Regions from separate parts of the Streptococcus sp. 27098_8_73 genome, predicted to be linked through region 3. Evidence: predicted binding sites of a transcription regulator. Region 3 holds the regulator's gene; each other region holds the start of a gene.
The links. Region 3 encodes Rex, which represses fermentation and respiration genes when NADH is low (regulators of the CRP and FNR family bind a similar motif). Its sites were predicted from a motif close to TTGTGAANTANTTCACAA; they were not measured.
Positions count from the first base shown of each region.

Region 1: a site for Rex is predicted at 1,613-1,630, ahead of O3651_RS07955 (nitronate monooxygenase). Genes of this name have one in related genera too.
Region 2: a site for Rex is predicted at 2,471-2,488, ahead of O3651_RS07415 (class II fructose-bisphosphate aldolase). Genes of this name have one in related genera too.

Region 1 is NZ_JAPVZT010000011.1:6,511-11,163, forward strand. Features, by position in the region: gene rlmD (23S rRNA (uracil(1939)-C(5))-methyltransferase RlmD) at 1-336, shown strand, start outside; gene O3651_RS07955 (nitronate monooxygenase) at 590-1,522, opposite strand; gene O3651_RS07960 (DUF1858 domain-containing protein) at 1,816-2,046, shown strand; gene O3651_RS07965 (DUF438 domain-containing protein) at 2,049-3,410, shown strand; gene O3651_RS07970 (DUF1912 family protein) at 3,437-3,691, shown strand; gene O3651_RS07975 (GNAT family N-acetyltransferase) at 3,937-4,515, shown strand; gene O3651_RS07980 (hypothetical protein) at 4,584-4,653, shown strand, end outside.
Region 2 is NZ_JAPVZT010000010.1:5,697-10,349, reverse strand. Features, by position in the region: partial or broken gene infB (translation initiation factor IF-2) at 1-1,456, shown strand, start outside; gene rbfA (30S ribosome-binding factor RbfA) at 1,784-2,134, shown strand; tRNA gene O3651_RS07420 (tRNA-Leu) at 2,266-2,351, shown strand; gene O3651_RS07415 (class II fructose-bisphosphate aldolase) at 2,534-3,415, shown strand; gene O3651_RS07410 (hypothetical protein) at 3,499-3,651, opposite strand; gene O3651_RS07405 (class I SAM-dependent methyltransferase) at 3,886-4,650, shown strand.
Region 3 is NZ_JAPVZT010000001.1:179,784-184,436, forward strand. Features, by position in the region: gene O3651_RS00950 (CYTH domain-containing protein) at 1-220, shown strand, start outside; gene O3651_RS00955 (ribose-phosphate diphosphokinase) at 299-1,255, shown strand; gene O3651_RS00960 (cysteine desulfurase family protein) at 1,267-2,379, shown strand; gene O3651_RS00965 (DUF1831 domain-containing protein) at 2,381-2,728, shown strand; gene O3651_RS00970 (redox-sensing transcriptional repressor Rex) at 2,862-3,509, shown strand; gene O3651_RS00975 (gamma-glutamyl-gamma-aminobutyrate hydrolase family protein) at 3,534-4,226, shown strand; gene radC (DNA repair protein RadC) at 4,223-4,653, opposite strand, start outside.

The DNA of each region.
Region 1 (4,653 bases), on a different contig from region 3:
GCCAAGCGCAATGCGAAACGGATGGGCTTTGACAATACACTCTACGAGGCTGGAACGGCAGAGGAGATCATTCCTCGCTGGTATGCTGAGGGCTATCGAGCGAATGCCTTGATTGTCGATCCGCCACGAACAGGTCTGGACGATAAGTTGCTGGAGACGATTGTCCGCTATGCACCTGAAAAGATGGTCTACGTTTCCTGCAATGTCTCAACTTTAGCTCGCGATTTGGTCAAGCTCAGTCAGGTCTACGATGTCCACTACATCCAGTCGGTTGATATGTTTCCTCACACCGCTCGGACCGAAGCAGTGGTGAAATTGGTCAAAAAAGACAAGTAACAGAGTGATTTGTTGAAGCATATTTGAGGCAACGACAAAAACAAGTCTAAATGAACAGCAAAAGAGGCTGGGACAAAAGTCCTAGCCTCTCAATTGTCTTTGGCTTGTCGAGCAAGACGCAGTGGTTGAGTGGGCTTTACTACGCTGATTTCATCAGCTTTTACAGCCCTACTCAACTGTGCGGAGTTGGGACGACGAAATCGAATTCTAACGAATTACCGATTTCTGTCCCACTCTCTTTTGAGTTAGAGGATTATAGCTTTATTTCAGTGTTTTGGAGAACCTTTTGGGCATCGGCAACGATTGTGTCGAGGATTTCTTTACATGGACGAATTTCCTTGACTAAGCCTGCGATTTGACCGCTCATCATAGAGCCGTGCACAGTATCTCCTTCGTAAACAGCTTTAGAAAGCGAACCGATGGTGATTTCTTCGAGTTCATCACGATTGGTGCCTTTGTTTTCTAGTTCGATATAGTGGTCGGTCATTTCATTGCGGATACAACGAACCGGCGCACCAGCAATACGACCAGTAACGGCAGTAGCAGTGTCATTGGCTGCGACAATGGCATCCTTGTAACCTGCTGAAATTGGGCATTCTTCAGAAGCTAGGAAGATAGTTCCCATCTGAACCCCTTGTGCACCGAAGACAAAAGCGGCAGCGAGACCACGACCATCGGCAACGCCACCTGCAGCGATGACTGGAATATCAACGGAGTCAACAATCTGAGGAATGAGAGCCATAGTATTGGTTTCACCGATGTGGCCACCAGCTTCAGAACCTTCAGCAATCACGGCATCAACTCCGAGCTCTTGCATTTTTTGTGCGTGTTTGACACTGGCAATAACAGGGATTACCTTGATACCTGCCTCTTTCAGATAAGGCATGATGAATTTTGGTGTACCAGCCCCAGTCGTTACGACAGGAACTTTTTCTTCAATGATGACCGTCACAATCTCCTTGATATTTTTCATCATGAGCATGACATTGACGGCAAATGGCTTGTCAGTCAATTTACGCAGTTCACGGATTTCTTCGCGCAACTGCTCACCCGTCATTCCACCTGAAGCAATGATTCCCAGTCCGCCAGCTTCTGAAACAGCTGCCGCCAGTTGGTAGTGGGAAATCTGAGCCATAGCTCCTTGGAAAATAGGGTACTTAATGTTCAACAATTTTGTAATAGACATAGGGCATCTCCTTTATTCTGTATTTAAAATCATTATATCACTATAATAAAGCGTTTTCAATAAAGCCGTGACTTGGCAAAAGATAGAAGTTTGTGAAAGAAATCTCAGAAATTCTTGATAGGACTGACTTTTCCTTGTGAAACTAAATTTATCAGTGTCCTTATAACAATAACTTATAGCCTATTAGAATTTGTTATATACTCCAAGCTTGGATTTGAGCAAGTGATGGAAAGGATTTTTATTGGACGCATCTTTTGTGATATAATAATAAAAAATACACGGAGGTAGGGCATATGGATAATGTGATTGATTTGTCTATTCCAGTGGCAGAAGTGATTGAGAAGCAGCCTGAAGTTTTAGATGTCTTGGTCGAGTTGGGCTTTAAGCCTCTGGCCAATCCTGTTATGCGCAATACAGTCGGGCGCGTGGTTTCTATCAAAAAAGGAGCCAGCATGAACGGTATTGACCTGAATAAAATCAAGCAAACTCTGGAATTGAACGGCTATGAAGTGGTGGGGATTTAGAAATGGCTACTGAACGCATTGAAGTCCTCAAGTCTATCTTGCTAGATTTACATAATGGAGCTTCAGCAGAGTCCGTTCAGGAGCTTTTCAACGAGTATTTTGCTGGTGTGTCCGCTATCGAAATCAGCCTGATGGAGCATGAGCTGATGAACTCGGATACGGGAGTGACTTTCGAAGATGTCATGTCCCTCTGCAATGTCCATGCCAACCTCTTTAAAGGTGCCATTCAGGATGTGGAGGTGGCTGATACCGACCATCCAGGCCATCCTGTTCAGATCTTCAAACAGGAAAATTTAGCGCTGCGGGCTGCCCTTATGCGGGTTCGCAGGCTCCTATCCACCTATGAAAGTACAGAAGATGAGGAGCTTCTTCCTGAAATCCGCAAGGGACTCCAGCGCCAGCTGGGTTTGGTGGGGCAGTTTGATATACACTATCAGCGCAAGGAAGAGCTTATGTTTCCTATCATGGAAAGCTACGGTCACGATTCGCCGCCCAAGGTCATGTGGGGGGTAGATGACCAGATTCGTGACCTTTTCCAAGAGGCTCAGATTGCTGCAGAGCAGCTACCAGATACTTCGATTGAAAAAGTCCAGGACAAGTTTGAGACTTTTGCCGCTGAGTTTGAAGCTATGATTTTCAAGGAAGAGTCTATCCTTCTCATGATACTCCTCGAGTCCTTTCATCAGGATGACTGGCTCAAGATTGCTGAGGAGAGCGATGCTTATGGCTATGCCATCATTAAGCCGACGGAGAAATGGATTCCTGCGCGGCACTCATTCTCGGAGGAGGAAGCTGGGGATGCTGCTGATGAAGGAAGCGAAGCGCCAGCCAGCACAGAGCAGACTAGTGATGGCAGGTTTCAACAGGTCATTGATACACCAGATGGTCAGGTCACCATTTCCTTTAAGCCTAAGGAAAAGAAGGAGCAAGCCTTTAATCGGGACTCCCAGCAGCCTTTTGGTCATGGCTATCTGTCGGTGGCGGAGGCCAATCTGATTTTGGATCATCTGCCCATGGAGATTACCTTTGTCAATAAGGACGATATTTTCCAGTATTATAATGACAGCGTGCCAGCAGACGAGATGATTTTCAAGCGGACACCGTCCCAGATAGGGCGCAATGTCGAGCTCTGTCATCCGCCCAAGTTTTTAGACAAGGTGCGGCGGATTTTCAAGGCTCTGCGCGAGGGAGAGCGGGACAAGTTTGAGATGTGGTTCAAGTCGGAATCACGGGGCAAGTTTGTCCATGTGACCTATGCGGCGGTGCGGGATGAGGCTGGTGAATTTCAAGGGGTACTGGAGTATGTACAGAACATTCAGCCCTTCCGTGATATTGACAGTGATTTTTACCGAGATTTGGACTAGGTATTTGCAGTTAGAAAGTGAGAAACATGAGTTACGAACAGGAATTTTTACAGGACTTTGAAGCTTGGGTCAAGACCCAGGTCATGATTAACGAGATGGCGCTCAAGGAGAGTCAGGCGGTCTACGAGGCGGACCAGGACGAGCGAGCTAAGGAAGCGGCCATTCGCTATGAAAGTCGTCTAGATGCCTACCAGTTCCTTTTGGGGAAATTCGCCAACTATCAGGCGGGCAAAGGCTTCCACGACCTGCCAGACGGACTTTTGGGTGAGAGAAATTATTGATTTTTCACTGGAAAGGTGATAGAATAAGTTCATCAGAGGTGTTTTGAGTCAAGCATTTTACAGAAAGTGGCGATGCTGAGAAGTCCACAAATGTGTCAAGACTGGTTGCTGATGAGATGATAAATTGAAATAAACAGAGCAGCGGGCATCTGCCCGAAACTGGGTGGTACCGCGGATAAACACATTCGTCCCTTTCTAGTCTGACTAGGAAGGGATTATTTTTATGTTGCGGAAAGGAGGTTTGAATGAAACTTCTTGAATCTTATAATGGCAAAGAGTTGCCAAAGTTGGAAACTGAACAGTTGATATTGCGTCAGCGAACGGCAGATGATGTGGAGGATATGTTTGCTTATGCTGGTCTGCCTGAAGTCTGTTATCCAGCTGGATTTCCTCCTGTAGATAGCTTGGAAGCAGAGCGTGACTATTTTGAAAATCGCTATTTTGAAAATCTAGAAAAGAAGGAACTTCCATCTGGCTATGGCATTACAGTTAAGGGGGATGACCGAGTCATTGGCTCTTGTGACTTCAATCACCGTCATGAGGACGATGTCTTTGAAATTGGCTACCTACTGCATCCAGATTATTGGGGAAAGGGTTATGTACCAGAAGCCGTCAGTGCTTTGATAGAAGTTGCTTTTACCATTCTTAAACTCCACAAGGTTGAAATTCGATGTTTTGATTACAATAAACAAAGTCAACGAGTCGCTGAGAAACTTGGTTTCACCCTTGAAGCTCGCATCCGAGACCGCAAAGATGCCCAAGGCAATCGCTGTGCAGAGTTGGCTTATGGATTGCTGAGGAAGGAGTGGGAAAGTAAGTTATGAGGTGCTGTTTTTTATTTAATGGAGGCGCTACTGAAGATCTGTGGACTCATAGTTCATTTATTAGTCTGTTGGCTGCATTTGGATTGGGGACTATTATTTCAGCTATTTTATTGTTTGCTCAAGAAGGTAAGAAAAATA
Region 2 (4,653 bases), on a different contig from region 3:
TAAAACAACCCTCTTGGATACTCTACGTAACTCTCGCGTTGCGACAGGTGAAGCGGGTGGTATCACTCAGCATATCGGTGCCTACCAGATTGAGGAAAATGGCAAGAAGATTACTTTCTTGGATACGCCTGGACACGCTGCCTTTACTTCGATGCGTGCGCGTGGTGCTTCTGTTACCGATATTACCATCTTGGTCGTAGCAGCTGATGACGGTGTTATGCCTCAAACTATTGAAGCGATCAACCACTCTAAAGCCGCTAATGTGCCAATTATTGTGGCCATCAACAAGATCGATAAGCCAGGTGCCAATCCTGAGCGCGTAATTGGTGAATTGGCTGAGCATGGTGTTATGTCAACTGCTTGGGGTGGAGATTCTGAGTTTGTTGAAATCTCAGCTAAGTTCAACCAAAACATCGATGAACTTTTGGAAACAGTTCTGCTTGTAGCAGAAATTCAAGAACTCAAGGCAGATCCAACTGTTCGCGCTATCGGTACAGTTATCGAAGCCCGTTTGGATAAAGGAAAAGGTGCAGTTGCAACCCTTCTTGTCCAACAAGGTACGCTGAATGTTCAAGATCCAATCGTTGTCGGAAATACCTTCGGACGCGTTCGGGCTATGACCAATGACTTAGGTCGTCGTGTCAAAGTGGCAGGTCCATCTACGCCGGTTTCTATCACTGGTCTAAATGAAACTCCGATGGCAGGTGACCACTTTGCCGTCTATGAAGATGAAAAAGCTGCGCGTGCAGCCGGTGAAGAACGTGCTAAACGTGCCCTTCTCAAGCAACGTCAAGCTACTCATCGTGTCAGTCTGGAAAATCTCTTTGATACCCTCAAAGCTGGTGAAGTTAAGTCTGTTAACGTCATTATTAAAGCCGACGTACAAGGTTCTGTAGAAGCCTTGGCTGCTTCCTTGCAGAAGATTGAAGTGGAAGGCGTTAAGATTACCATTGTCCACTCAGCGGTTGGTGCTATCAATGAGTCTGACGTAACTTTGGCAGAAGCTTCAAATGCCTTTATCATTGGATTTAACGTTCGTCCTACACCACAAGCTCGCCAGCAAGCAGAAGCTGATGATGTAGAAATCCGTCTTCACAGCATTATCTATAAGGTTATCGAAGAAATGGAAGATGCCATGAAAGGAATGCTGGACCCAGAATACCAAGAAAAAATCATCGGGGAAGCCCTTATCCGCGAAACTTTCAAAGTTTCCAAGGTTGGTACTATCGGTGGATTTATGGTTATCAATGGTAAAGTTACCCGTGATTCCAAGGTCCGTGTCATCCGTGATGGCGTCGTAATTTATGATGGTCAGTTGGCTAGCTTGAAGCATTTTAAGGATGATGTGAAAGAAGTTACTAACGGCCGCGAAGGTGGTCTCATGATTGATGGCTATAACGATATCCAAGTGGATGATACGATTGAAGCCTACATCATGGAAGAAATTAAGAAATAAGAGAAATACGTCGAAAACTCTCAGTGAAAAGCATATTGGGTGAAAGTCGATACTTCTATCCCAAGCACCTTTTCACAAAGAGTTTAGAGCGAATTTCATTCAACCAAAATTAAAAATATGAGAGTGGGACAGAAATCGGTAATTCGTTAGAATTCGATTTCGTCGTCCCACCTCCGCACAGTTGAGTAGGGCTGTAAAAGCTGATGAAATCAGCGTAGTAGAGGCCACTCAACCACTGCGTCTTGCTCGACAATCCAAAGACAATTGAGAGGCTAGGACTTTTGTCCCAGCCTCATATTGCAGAAGAAAAATTAGAAAGGAAATCCTATGGCAAATCATTTTCGTACCGACCGTGTAGGAATGGAAATCAAGCGTGAAGTCAATGAGATTTTGCAAAAGAAAGTCCGTGATCCACGTGTCCAAGGTGTGACCATTACCGATGTCCAAATGCTGGGCGATCTGTCTATGGCCAAGGTCTACTATAGCATCATGAGTGACTTGGCTTCAGATAATCAAAAGGCACAGCTGGGCTTGGAAAAGGCAACCGGCACCATTAAGCGTGAACTGGGCCGAAACCTCAAGATGTATAAGATTCCAGATTTGACCTTCGTCAAAGATGAGTCTATTGAGTACGGTAATAAGATTGATCAAATGTTACGTAATTTAGAAAAACATTAATGAAAAGAGTGAGATGGGGCAGTGTTTACGAGCCCTGTCTCATTTTTATTTTTGAAAATACTTTTTAAAAGTTTTGAAAAAAGGTGTTGACAAGTGGAGATTATCCTGTTATACTAGTAAAGTACTCAATCGCGGGGATGGCGGAATTGGCAGACGCGCAGGACTAAGGATCCTGTGACCGCTTTAGGTCGTGAGGGTTCAAGTCCCTCTCTCCGCATAGGATTAGCTGACTTCGGTCAGTTTTTTTGTTTTCTCAAAGGAGCTGAAGATGTCTGAATTCAAAAATTACTTGGGAATTACTTAAAATTTCAGGAAAAACTAGCAATTTTAATGAAAAAGTGATAAAATAAACAATGTAAGTGGTTCATTCCACAAAAAATAAGAGGAGGCCTATTACAAATGGCAATCGTTTCAGCAGAAAAATTTGTCCAAGCAGCTCGTGACAATGGTTATGCAGTTGGTGGATTTAACACAAATAACCTTGAGTGGACTCAAGCTATCTTGCGCGCAGCAGAAGCTAAAAAAGCACCAGTTTTGATCCAAACTTCAATGGGTGCTGCCAAATATATGGGTGGTTACAAAGTTGCTCGCAACTTGATCGCTAACCTTGTTGAATCAATGGGTATCACTGTACCAGTAGCGATCCACCTTGACCACGGTCACTACGAAGATGCACTTGAGTGTATCGAAGTTGGTTACACTTCAATCATGTTTGACGGTTCACACCTTCCAGTTGAAGAAAACCTTAAATTGGCTAAAGACGTTGTTGAAAAAGCACACGCTAAAGGTATCTCAGTAGAAGCTGAAGTTGGTACTATCGGTGGTGAAGAAGACGGTATCATCGGTAAAGGTGAATTGGCTCCAATCGAAGACGCTAAAGCAATGGTTGCAACTGGTATTGACTTCTTGGCAGCTGGTATCGGTAACATCCACGGTCCTTACCCTGCAAACTGGGAAGGTCTTGACCTTGACCACTTGAAGAAATTGACAGAAGCTCTTCCAGGTTTCCCAATCGTATTGCACGGTGGATCAGGTATTCCTGATGACCAAATCCAAGCAGCTATCAAACTTGGTGTTGCGAAAGTTAACGTTAACACTGAATGCCAAATCGCATTCGCTAACGCAACTCGTAAATTTGCTCGTGACTATGAAGCAAACGAAGCAGAATACGACAAGAAGAAACTCTTCGACCCACGTAAATTCTTGGCTGACGGTGTCAAAGCTATCCAAGCATCAGTTGAAGAACGTATCGACGTATTCGGTTCAGAAGGTAAAGCATAAGAAGCTTGTAAAAGCTTGATATAACGGGGTTTATCCAATTTGGATAAACCTTTTTTCTTTGTTTTGCCACAAATTTGCTACACTTATTTAGTTAACGAATCTAATACAGGAATAATGAGATCTTTTATTTTTTGTGTAAGGTGCAAATAGATATCTGTGACACGACTTCCTCGTGTATGTCCAACACGATCTTGAATTGCTTCGAGTGGAATTCCTTGCTCAGCTAAAAAGCTGATATGTGTGTGACGAAAAATGTGAGTTGAAATAGAATCGTCATTAGTACGAGAGTTTGAGCGCCGACGTTTAACGTTTGAATTAGAATGACAGGAATAGCTAGTACAATAGCTTCAAATATTTTAAAGATGAGATAAAAAATAGAAATTGAACATATGGTATAATAAAATGAAATCAAGTGATGGCGATATATCCAACTTAAATCGAAATAGTATAAATTACGAGGAGATTATAAGATGAACGATTATATAAAATTAAATAAAGATAGATGGAATAATGTAAAAAATAACTATACTGAGCCATTGACACATGAAGAATTAGAAGAAGCCAGAAATAATCCAATTTCTGTTGCCTTAACTGTTGGGAAAAAAGTTCCGAAAGAATGGTTTGAAAAAGCCAACGGAAAAAAGATATTAGGGTTAGCTTGTGGTGGTGGACAGCAGGGACCAGTTTTCGCTGCAAAAGGTTATGATGTAACTATAATGGATTTTTCTAAATCACAATTACAAAGAGATGAGTTGGTTGCTAAAAGAGAAGGCTTAAAAATCAACACAGTTCAAGGCGATATGACAAAATCATTTCCATTTGAAAATGAAACCTTTGATATTATTTTTAATCCAGTTTCAAATGTATATATAGAAGATTTAGAAAACATGTACAAAGAAGCCTCTCGAGTATTGAAAAAGGGTGGACTGTTAATGGTCGGATTTATGAACCCTTGGATATACATGTATGATGCTGACACTGTATGGGACAAGCCCGATGAGGAATTACTATTAAAGTTTTCACTACCTTTTAATTCAAAAGAGCTTGAAGAGGAAGGCAAGATCACCATAAATCCAGAATATGGATATGAATTTAGCCATACCTTAGAAACTCAGATTAGAGGACAACTTAAAAATGGTCTTGCTATGATCGATTTTTATGAATCGTGTGACAAAAGACATCGATTATCACGTTATGGAAATGACTATATAGCTACACTATGCATTAAACTATAATGT
Region 3 (4,653 bases):
ACTCGGAACCCTTGAAAATATTCGCTATGAAAAACAAGATGCAATTGGCCTTTTTGCCTTAGACGAAAGTCGTTACTTTGGTAAAAAAGATTTCGAATTAGAATTAGAGATCAATGATATTGAAAAGGGGGAGCAAAAGTTCAAAGACTTTTTAAACGAAAATCAAATCCAATACAAGCCTGGTAAAAGTAAGATTGCCAGATTTGCCGAAAACTTGTAAAAATGCTGAAATAATCTCATTTTTTTGGTAAAATAATATTTATAAATCTAAAGAGACAAAAAGAGGATGGTCATTCTAATGTCAGACAAAAAAAATATGAAGCTTTTCTCCCTCAATTCCAATCACTCAATTGCTGAGAAGATTGCTGAAGCTGCCGGAGTACCTTTAGGCAAGCTTTCTTCCCGCCAATTTTCTGATGGCGAGATTCAGATTAACATTGAGGAGAGTGTTCGTGGCTATGATATCTATATCATCCAGTCTACCAGCTTCCCAGTCAATAATCACTTGATGGAGCTATTGATAATGGTTGACGCTTGTAAACGAGCAAGTGCCAATACCGTAACTGTGGTTATGCCCTATTTTGGTTATGCTCGCCAAGATCGGACAGCTGCTCCTCGCGAGCCAATTACTGCAAAACTCGTGGCCAATATGCTTGTTGGAGCTGGCGTAGACAGAGTTATTTCACTTGACCTTCACGCTGTCCAAGTACAAGGCTTCTTTGATATTCCTGTTGACAATCTCTTCACCATTCCATTGTTTGCTGAGCATTATTGCAATATGGGATTAACTGGCGAGGATGTTGTCGTCGTTAGCCCGAAAAATTCTGGCGTGAAACGCGCTCGTAGCTTGGCAGAATATCTCGACGCTCCAATCGCCATCATCGACTATGGTGAAGATGAAGCAGGACGCTCTGAAGGCTATATCATCGGTGAAGTTGAAGGTAAAAAAGCGATTTTGATTGACGATATCTTGAATACCGGTCGTACCTTCTCAGAAGCTGCTAAAATCGTTGAACGTGAAGGAGCTGTCGAAATCTATGCTGTCTCAAGTCATGGTTTATTTGCAGATGAAGCTGCAGACTTACTAGACAGTGTTCCTATCCGAGAAATCTTGGTGACTGACTCTGTTGATACCAAAGAAAAGACTCCGAAGAATGTTCACTATATCACAGCCAGCGAGTTGATTGGCGATGCTATCGTGCGTATTCAAGAGAGAAAACCAGTCAGCCCACTTTTTGCTTTTCAAAAGAAATAAGGGATAAATTTGTGATTTATTTAGATAATGCTGCTACGACTGCCTTGTCACCTGCTGCGATTAAGTCCATGACTCAGGCAATGACAGTCTTCGGCAATCCATCCAGTACCCACAGCCACGGTCGAGAAGCTAAAAAACTGCTCCGACAAGCTCGCGAAGATATTGCTAAAGTTCTACACACACAGAGCAAAAATATCCTCTTCACCTCAGGTGCTACTGAAAGTAATAACACTGCTATCAAGGGATATGCCCTGCGCCATCAGAATCAAGGCAAGCATATTATCACTACAGCCATTGAGCACCATGCTGTTTTGGAGCCTGTTGAATACTTAGTGGAGCATTTTGGCTTTGAAGCGACTATTATTCAGCCAGTGGATGGGCAAATCCGAACTGAAGATATCAAGAATGCCCTCAGACCAGATACTATCCTTGTCTCAGTAATGGCTGTCAACAATGAAACAGGCTATATTTTGCCGATTCAAGAAATCGGTAAATTGCTAAAAGATCATCCTGCTGCCTTCCACGTTGATGCGGTCCAAGCCGTCGGCAAGCTCCCTATCTATCCTGAAGAATGGGGAATCAATTTCCTGAGTGCATCAGCTCATAAATTCCATGGTCCAAAAGGGGTGGGATTTCTCTACGCTGACCAGATGGATTTTGATAATTTCATGCATGGCGGCGATCAAGAAAACAAGCATCGAGCGGGTACAGAAAACCTCGTTTCCATTGTCGGAATGGCAACTGCCCTTTCTGAAAATGTTGCCCACTTAGAGGAAAATCTTGAGCATGCCCAGCAGTTAAAAGATACTTTACTGAACAACCTAGCGGATATAGACTACTACCTAAACGAAAGTCAGCCTAGCCTGCCTTATGTTGTCAATATTGGATTTCCAAACCAAAAGAATGACCTTATCTTGCTTCAAATGGACCTTAATGGCTTTTCAATCTCGACTGGCTCTGCTTGTACAGCTGGTGCTGTTCAGCCCAGCCATGTCCTTCAAGCCTTATATGGCCCAAACTCTGAGCGCTTAAAAGAATCCATTCGTATCAGTGTATCAGATCAAACTAGCATACAAGAAATCAAACTATTCAGCCAAAAACTAAAAGAAATACTAGGAGGATAAGATGGCTTTTCAAACATCTGTTAGCTTAGCAAACTGCGACTTCACCTATTCACTCCATCCAAATGTCAAGAAATTTACCTTGCGAGATAATACATTTGCTGAAACAAAAGTTGGTAATTACGAGCTTTCTCGCTTACTCGAAGCTGTTCCTAATAGTGGCGATGGATTCTTGCTTAAGATTATCGTCAATAAAGATCTAAGCGGAGTAAAAATCAATATTACGGACAAGTCTGGTTTAAGATTGGTTAATATCTTCAAATCAGAAAAACACCATATTATTCAGCAAAAATTCTATTTCCTGATGGATAGTTTAGTTGAAAGAGATATTTTTGAAAAAACACCCCAATAAGCGAAATTCTAAGAATTTTGCTTATTTCTATTATTTTATCTATCTTTATTAGTATAATAATATTTTGTTCATCAAATTAGTTGATTTTTTCACAAACTTTCTATAGAATAGAAGATAGAAAGGTCGTGATTTTGTGAAAACTGAAAAAAGCAATCCTATTCCACGTGCTACTGCTAAACGGCTCTCCCTCTACTACCGGATTTTCAAGCGATTTAACGCGGAAAATATTGAAAAAGCCAATTCAAAACAAATCGCAGAGGCGATTGGAATCGACTCTGCGACTGTTCGGCGTGACTTTTCTTACTTCGGCGAGTTAGGTCGTAGAGGTTTTGGCTACGATGTCAAGAAACTAATGAATTTCTTTGCCAATCTTCTCAACGACAACTCGATTACAAATGTCATGATTGTTGGTGTCGGAAATATGGGCCGTGCTCTTTTACATTACCGCTTTCATGAACGGAATAAAATGAAGATTGTAATGGCCTTTGATACAGATGATTATTCTGACGTCGGGACCACCACAAATGATGGAATTCCTATTTATGGAATTTCTCAAATTAAAGAAAAGGTCCAAGAAGGAAACGTAAAGACTGCCATTCTAACAGTGCCGAGCGTTAAGGCACAAGAAGTCGCATCCGTCTTGGTTGATGCTGGTATCAAGGGAATTCTTTGCTTCTCCCCAGTGCACTTATCTGTCCCAAAAGATGTGGTTGTACAATATGTAGACCTAACCAGCGAACTCCAAACCTTACTCTACTTTATGAGAAAAGATGATGAGTAAGGTAAGAAAGGAAACAGACACTTTATGAAAAAACCGATTATCGGTATAACAGGAAACCAAAGGGATATTCCCAACGATCAATTTATCCATATAAGTTATACTTCAACTGGCTTTATCGAGGGAGTCAATAAAGTTGGAGGAATCCCAATTATCTTGCCAATTGGTGATGAAGCCTTAGCTCACACCTATATTACTATGATTGATAAACTGATTCTTACCGGTGGACAAAATGTCCAGCCTCATTTCTACGGAGAAGAACAGACTATCGAAAGTGATGATTATCTGCTTCAAAGGGATCTATTTGAACTAGCTCTCATCCGAGAAGCACGAAAACAAAACAAGCCTATTTTTGGCGTCTGTCGTGGTACTCAGCTTTACAATGTTGCTATGGGTGGCACACTTCATCAAGACATCGAGAATCACTGGCAAGACAGCACTGCTCAATACACTACACAGACTATGGTCACTAAAAATGGCTCCATCCTCCATGAATTATACGGACCTACTTGCCAAATCAACTCATTCCATCACCAAAGTATCAAGGACCTAGCGAAAAATCTAGAAGTCATAGCCTACGATCCTCGGGATAAGGTCATTGAGGCTGTTACCTCAACTGATGGAAGACCATTTCTTGGTGTGCAGTGGCATCCAGAATTTCTATTTCCCACAAGAACAGGTGATTTAGCCTTGTTTGATTATGTGGTCCACAAACTTTAGATCAAATCCGTTTTTTCACGATAACTATAATAATTATTTTTTGAAACTATTAAATGATCTAAAAGAACCAAACCCATTAGTTCACAGGCTTCTTTCATGTGTTTGGTGACCTCGTCGTCATTCTTACTTGGTAAAGTCACTCCAGAAGGATGATTGTGCACTAGTATAATAGATGTCGCCAAGTGTTTGAGCGCATAATGCAAAATCTCGCGCGGTTCAGCAATACTTCTAGTTACCGTTCCTACAAAGATTGTCTGCTGATGGATGATCTGGTTCTGACTGTTGAGATAAATAGCAACCAAACATTCCTGCTTTTTATCGCCCAATTCGACCTGCATTTTGCGAGCTAGTTTTTGACTTCCAAGAATTTGCTCCCTCTCCAGCACTTCAGCTTTGTTGATACGACAGCCGAGCTCAATAATGGCTT